One region of the Streptomyces sp. NPDC002851 genome, then DNA from elsewhere that is predicted to be linked to it. Evidence: riboswitches for the same ligand, from Rfam matches in the RefSeq annotation. Region 1 holds a riboswitch; the other holds the start of a gene.
The links. A riboswitch is a leader RNA that binds a small molecule or an ion and turns the genes downstream of it on or off. The one in region 1 is predicted to bind cyclic di-AMP.

Region 1 (3,534 bases):
GGTGCGCGCCCGCCGTCCCGGCCCGTGCGCTCTGCACCGCCGCGCCGCCCGGCCGGTACTTGCCGGTGAGGAAGCCGGAGGCCAGCGCGTAGTACGGCACCGCGGCGAGGCCGGAGCGGGAGGCGGTCTCCTGCAACGGGCCCTCGTATGTTTCACGGGAAACCAGGTTGAAGTGCGGCTGGAGCGCGACATAGCGGGCAAGCCCCTCGCGCTCGGCGAAGTCGAGGTGCTCGCGCAGCCGTTCCGGCGAGATGTTCGAGGCGGCGACCGCGCGCACCTTGCCGGACCGCACCAGCTCGTCCAGCGTGGTCACGATGGACTCGACCGGCACGGACAGGTCGTCATAGTGCGTGTAGTAGAGGTCGATGTAGTCGGTGCCGAGGCGGCGGAGCGAGGCGTCGAGACCGGCCTTGATGGTGTCCGGCGCCAGGCCCTTGAAGTCCGGGTGGGCGCCGACCTTGGTGGCCACGACCACATCGGCACGGTTGCCGCGGGCGGCGAGCCACTTGCCGATGATCGTCTCGGAGACACCACCGGGATTCCCGTCCACCCAGGCCGAATACACATCGGCGGTGTCGACGAAGTTCCCCCCGGCCTCGGCATAGGCGTCGAGTACGGCGAAGGACTCGGCCTCGTCCGCGGTCCAGCCGAAGACGTTGCCACCGAGCGCCAGCGGAAAGACTTCGAGGCCGGAGGGGCCGAGGGTGCGCAGAGATGTCATACGACGCGCAACACCCGTTACCCGTACGCCTATTCCTGCCGTGGGACAGGTCAGGCCGACAGCCCTGGCGTCGGGGGGTGAACCGCCAGGACTGTCGGAGTCCGGATCATTCGGGCCGGGCGAGGGTCAGAGGCCGAGCCCCTTGCCGCGCAGCCAGGCGGCCGGGTCGACCAGGTCGCCGCCGACCTTGACCTCGAGGTGCAGGTGCGGACCGGTCGAGTTGCCGGTGGAACCGACGCGGCCGATGACATCGCCGGTGGTGACCTTCTGGCCCACGCTGACGTTCATCGAGGACTGGTGGTTGTACGCGATCTCCGTGCCGTCCTCGAGCTCCAGGACGGTGCGGTAGCCGTACGAACCCGACCAGCCCGCCTCCTTGATGACGCCCGAGTGGGTGGCCTTGATCGGCGTACCCGTGGGGGCGGCGAAGTCGAGGCCGGTGTGGTAGCCGGAGGACCACATCGAACCGGCCTGGCCGAACGTCGTGGTGATGGAGTACGAGGAGAGCGGGAGCTTGTAGCTGCGGGCCAGCTTGGCGAGGCGCTCGGCCTCGGCCTTGCGGCGGGCCTCCTCCTCGGCCTTGCGCTTGGCCTCGGCGGCCTTGCGCTCGGCCACCGTCTGGTCCTTCTCGGCCTCTTCGGCCGCGGCCGCGACGGCGGCGTCCGCCTGGTCGGTCTGGACGGCGGCGTCGGCCTGGTCCTTCTTGGCCTGGGCCTGCTGCATGATGCGGGCCCGCAGCGCCTCACCGGCGTTCCCGGTACCGGCCTGCTGCCCGCCCTCGCCGGGGATCTCGGCGACGGGGTTCGCGGCGGAGGCGCCGGTGGCCTGGGTGACGCCGGAGAAGTCCGCGCCCTCGGCGCTCGCGGGTTCGTCGGAGTCGGATATCAGCGAGCCCACACCCGGAAGCGACTCGGCGTCGGGCAGCGCGTCCGTGACGCCGGACATGTCGGGCAGGGAGATCGGTACCGGCGGGCGGTCCTTGGCGGTCGCGATGCCGCCCGCGCCGACGGCGGCGATCACGCCTACGCCGAGCACCGTGGAGCTGCGGGCGAGCCCGCCGCGCTGCTTACCGACGCGGTGCCGGCCGCGCACCGGGCGGGTGGATTCCGCGGTGGGATTCCACTCTTCCCAGGAGTCCTCTTCGCGTACGGGAGCGTACTCACCGTCCGGGAAATACGGGGTGTCCGAGGAGATCCTGGATCGGCCTGAGGGGGTCGCCACGGGGGCGCACTCCTTTCCTTCCTTCTCGCCTACCGGGTTAGCTGACGGGTTCGGAACAGGAAGGTTTCCTACGGGCCAAGTGCGCCCGATTCACCCCAATTTGGTGGTTCCCCGGCTCCCTTGCGGGATTAAGCGTGTGCGCACGGAGCCGCCTCTTGTGACGGCTGGGACGACCGCGCTGCGTTATCGAACGTTAATAGACGCGGGCACCCGATTCCAAGCTGTTCCAGCTGATCGTTGGCGTCCTTGGCCTGAACTTAACGGGGCAAGAGTTGATGAAATCGGGCGAGTTGACTGCACAGTTACAGTCCGGCCGGACTCAGCACCCTCTGACGTTGCGTCAATTGTTATGCGGAGCGGTGCGCTTCGGTCACCCAGTGTGATCCTGGCCGGAGCCGGGCCAGGTCGGCCGGGTCACCGCGAGCAGCGCCATGTCGTCGGTCATGCCGCCCCCGCTGTGCTCCCGCACCTCCTCGGCCAGGGTCTCGAGCAGCGCCGCGGGCCCGGAGAAGAGGCGGCCCTCCAGGCGCACCGCCGGGTCGTAGAACATCCCGGCCTCGTCCCGCGCCTCGGAGAGCCCGTCCGTGTAGAAGAGCAGCGTGCCGCCGCCCGGAAGGACGGCCTGGTCCGCGCGGTCCGGCCAGGCCCCCAGGTCCACCATGCCGAGCGGCAGCGCGGGCTCGCCGGGCGTGAGCACCCGCACCGCGCCGTCGGCGCACAGCAGCAGCGGCTCCGGGTGGCCGCGGTTGATGAGCCGTACGGCCTCCAGATCGTGCGGGATCTCGGCGAGCACCGCCGTGGTGAACCCCTCGAAGTCGTCGAGCCCGCCGCGCCGTACGCCCTCGCGCGCGAGCGCCCGCTCCAGGCGCTGCGCCACCGCCTCCAGGGTCGCCTCCTGCTCGGCGGCCTCCCGGAACGCCCCGATCACCACGGCTACCGCCTCCACGGCGCCGAGCCCTTTTCCGCGTACGTCGCCGACGATGAGCCGTACGCCGTGCGGGGTGTCCTGCACGGCGTAGAGGTCGCCGCCGACGAACGTGTCCGCCTGCGCCGCCTCGTACCGCGCGGCGACCTCGAGGCCGCCGATCCGCTCCGCCGGTTCGGGCAGGACGGCGCGCTGGGCGGCCTCGGCTATATAGCGGGCGGAGGCGAGCTTCGCGCCGCGATGTCGTACGACGACGTTGATGAGTACGGCGAGCGCGGCGACGGTCACCACGTTGACCAGCTCGGTGAGCTCCTGCGGGCGGCCCATGGTGTCGTAGTACAGCTGGAGCCCCAGCACGGAGACGGTCGCGGCGACTCCGGTGAGCACGGTGGCGGCGAGCCCGAAGAAGGGCGCGGCGATCAGCGGCGCCGCCGAGAACAGCGGGGCGGCGGTGAACCGGGGCGGGGTGAGCAGCGCGGAGACCAGACCGATCACGATCAGCAGCCCGGGCAGCGCCCGTACGAACATGTGCGCCCGCACGATGTGCGAGGAAGGCTCGGGCCCGTCACCCACGCCGAAGAGAACGTCGCCCCTGCCGGAGGATCCGCCACCCTTGCGGGACGAACCCCGGCCCCCCTTCGCCTTGTGCCCGCTCGCCTTGTGTCCG
Region 2 (3,534 bases), on a different contig from region 1:
ACCGCGGGCGGCTCGACGCCACACAGCTCGACCTCGGTTGCGGCTGGGCGTGGGAGGCCGTCCACCGCGCCCGCCGCCGCGTCGCCATGGCCTGCCCCGAGTGCGCGCATCCGATGCACGCGAAGGTCTCCCGCCACGGCCTGCGGTTCTTCGCCCACGAACCCGGCTCGCCCACCTGCGCACCGGCCGGTGAGTCCATGGAACACCACCTGCTGAAGCTGGAGCGGGCGTGAAGCAGTTCATCGGCGGCGTGGGGCCTGGCGGGGTCGGGCCCGTGCGCTAGTACTCCAGTCTGGATTCGCGTGTTCTCGCGTGGTGTTGTTTATCCGGAGGAATTCGCTGAGCAGTGCCGTACACAGGCGATCCGGGTTTTTGATCTCGAACCGCTCGACAGCCACCGGATGCTGCCCTCGTCGGATCCGCCGAACGTCAACTGGAACGCCCCGTAGTACGACACCTCGGCCAGGGAGGGCAGGGTCTCCACTCTTCCTCACCCCGGGTCCGCAGCGAGCGCAGAACCTTCGACCAGAACGGCTTCGATTCGCCCTCGCCGACCATCATTCCGAGGAACTCGTGGTGCCCGGCGATTGAATGTCGCGGCCTCAGACAGGCCTGAGCCCCGGACACTTGGCGCGCCGGGGCTCACAGCGGACGAGACGGGATGCGGTCTAGTACGGGCCGTTCACATTGTCGATCGAGCCGTACTTGTCGGCCGCGTAGTTACAGGCGGCGGTGATGTTGGCGACCGGGTCGAAGCTGTCGAACGGCGTGTCAGGCACGTGGTAGGCCTCGAACGTGGGGGCGATGACCTGCAGGAGCCCCTTGGACGGGGTTCCGGCGGCAGCGTTGGAGTCCCAGTTGTTGATGGCCATCGGGTTGCCGGAGGACTCTCGCATGACGTTGCGGTAAATGCCCTCGTAGGTGCCGGGGATGCCGTGCTGGGCCATGATGTCGAGCGACTCCTTGATCCAGCCGTCCAGGTCGTTGGTGTAGGACTTCTTCGCCGGGGCGGCGGCGGGCTCGGCTGCGGGCAAGTTCTTGCGCTCGGAGCGATCCGCCCGCTCGGCGGACTCCCTGGCGGCGGCTGGCTTCTTCGCGGGCTCGGCCGAGGCCTTCTTGCCGAGGGTCAGCTTGAGACCGGGGTGGATCAGCCGCGGGTTGTCGCCAACGGCGCTGCGGTTGTCCTTGTACAGCTTCTTCCAGCCGCCGCTGAGGGAGTGCTCTTGGGCGATCGCGGAGAGGGAATCGCCCGCGGCGACGACATAGGTCTTCGGTGTCGCGGCGGGCTTGGCGGCCGTACTGGACGTGCTGGCCGTGCCGGCCGTGCTGGACGGCGCCGCGCCGGCGGCGGTCGCGCCGAGCACCGGGAGAACGAGCGCGGCCCCGCCCGTGCCTGCGGCGGCGATGCTCCGGGTGAGCGAGCTGGACTTGGGGCGGCGGTGCTTTCCCTTTGCGGGCATGACGAATTCCTCTCCGTCGCCTACGAGGTGAGCTGTCGGGTTCGGACGGGAGATGTCCGGCCGCACTGCGTATGCGGCTTCACCCCGAGCCGTTCCGGAATCCGGATCGGCGACTTACCTGGGTCCCCCGCTCCTGCCGTGGGTTAGTGAGTAGGCGTGAGGTTTTCCGGACAGCGGCAGGATTCGGCGTTCCATCCGGATTGACGGTGACGTTAGGCGAGAAAGTCCGGACGGAACAAGACACGAATTCAGATAGCGAATGAATGAGGCCCGCCCTTGGCCACCAGAACCCCTTGCCCCCTTTGATCAAAAGAGCCAACTCTCTTTGCGCAGAACGGAAGTGCGCTCAGCGGCTCTCCGAGGCCACATCTGCCGGTGTGACTCATTTAACTGAACGGCCTGCAGGTTGGAATGCGACTCAAAGGCATATCGGGGCACACCATTCCACACGTCTCTCCTTAATGCAGACAGCCAGTTATGCAAGCCATCAATAACGGCAAGAAGTGACTTCTCTGTGCGAAGCCGGACATCCCGCAGAGATCGCCCTTCGCAGAGAAACGGGCATGTCGCCATAAATGTCCCACCGGCCGTACCCGGCCCTCCCGCTCGGGTGGCCCTGCCCGACAGCACGGACCGACGGAGGCCCCCCGCAGCCCTTAGGCGTCCCGCCCGGGGAAGTGGCACAACAAGAAGATCGACAGCTGGTACGTCTTCGTCGACAACCTGCGCCCCGGGCAGCACAGCCGACGACCCGTTCGGCGCCCTGATCATGGGCGACAAGCTCAACGGCGTGCACAACATCGAGTGCACCGTCCAGAACGTTGAGCGCGTGCAGAACGGCTTCGACTCGCTGGCGCCGAGGATCTCGGGGTGCCCGGCCATCGAGCTGCCCAAGCTCACCCGCGCCCGACCCACCGCACACCCGGCGCCCCCACCGCGCCGCCCCGCCCCGCCCCCGTTGGTTATCGTGGCCGGTCATAGGTGCGGCGAGGCAAGTGTGGGGGCGGACGGTGGCAGCGGAGCGGGGGCGGGACCAGGACGGGTGGATACGTGTTCCGGTCGGGTACGACGCCGCGCGCTGGGCCACGCGTGGGCGGTGCCGCCGGGTGCTGCTCGTGGTGCACAACGTCACTTCGGCGACCCGGCTCCTCGACGTACTCCCGCTGTTCCACGACGACCTGCGGGTCCAGCTCCTGGCCACCTGCACCGAGTCCTCACCGTTCCGCGCGGGCGTGGCCGAGCTGTTCGCGGAGCTCGGGGTGCCGGTGCTGCCGTGGGAACAGGCCGTCGAGACGCCCGTGGACCTGGCCGTGTCGGCCAGCCTGGGCGGTCAACTGCACCTGGTTCAGGGGAAGTTGGTGGTGCTCTCACACGGTGTTGGCTACACTAAGAGGCTGGCGACACCGGACACCGGACACCGGACACCGGACACCGGACACCGGGCGCCTCTCGCCTCGGGTCGCGGCTCCGCCCCGCCTGTCTTCGGTACGGCTCCCGAGTGGCTGCTTCACAACGGCTCCCCCGTCGCCGACGCCCTCGTCCTCTCGCACCCCGAGCAGCTGGACCGGCTGCGCGCCGGGTGCCCCGAAGCGGCCCCCACGGCGGTGCTCGCCGGGGATCCCTGCTACGACCGGCTGCGCGCGGCCGCCCCGTACCGTGACCGCTTCCGCCGTGCGCTCGGCATCCGGCGCGGTCAGCGGCTCGTCGTCGTCAACTCCACCTGGAATCCCGAGTCCCTCTTCGGCGACGGTGGCGGCAGCGACGTACTGCCGACCCTGCTGCCGCGCCTGACCGCCGAGCTGCCCGCCGACGAGTACCGGCTCGCGGCCGTCCTGCACCCCAACATCTGGCACGGGCACGGCCCCGGACAGCTCCGTGCCTGGCTCGACCGCGCCCGCCGCGGCGGCCTCACCCTCATCGACCCGCTGCACGCCTGGCGGCAGGCGCTGCTCGCCGCGGACGCGGTGATCGGTGACCACGGCGCGGTGACGTACTACGCGGCGGCGCTCGGCAGACCCGTCCTGCTCGGCGCCGCGCCCCTGGAGGGCCTCGACCCGGATTCCCCGGCCGCCGA

Region 2: another riboswitch for cyclic di-AMP. It lies ahead of ACWD10_RS30555 (transglycosylase SLT domain-containing protein); the one in region 1 lies ahead of ACWD10_RS33165 (peptidoglycan DD-metalloendopeptidase family protein).

What each region holds. Positions count from the first base shown of each region.
Region 1 covers NZ_JBSFUT010000044.1:44,632-48,165, reverse strand. The annotation lists gene ACWD10_RS33170 (aldo/keto reductase) at 1-721, opposite strand, end outside; gene ACWD10_RS33165 (peptidoglycan DD-metalloendopeptidase family protein) at 848-1,915, opposite strand; cyclic di-AMP (ydaO/yuaA leader) riboswitch at 1,954-2,087, opposite strand; gene ACWD10_RS33160 (PP2C family protein-serine/threonine phosphatase) at 2,313-3,534, opposite strand, start outside.
Region 2 covers NZ_JBSFUT010000037.1:30,433-33,966, reverse strand. The annotation lists gene ACWD10_RS30565 (hypothetical protein) at 1-233, shown strand, start outside; partial or broken gene ACWD10_RS30560 (transposase) at 487-591, opposite strand; gene ACWD10_RS30555 (transglycosylase SLT domain-containing protein) at 669-1,460, opposite strand; cyclic di-AMP (ydaO/yuaA leader) riboswitch at 1,463-1,627, opposite strand; gene ACWD10_RS30550 (hypothetical protein) at 2,471-3,534, shown strand, end outside.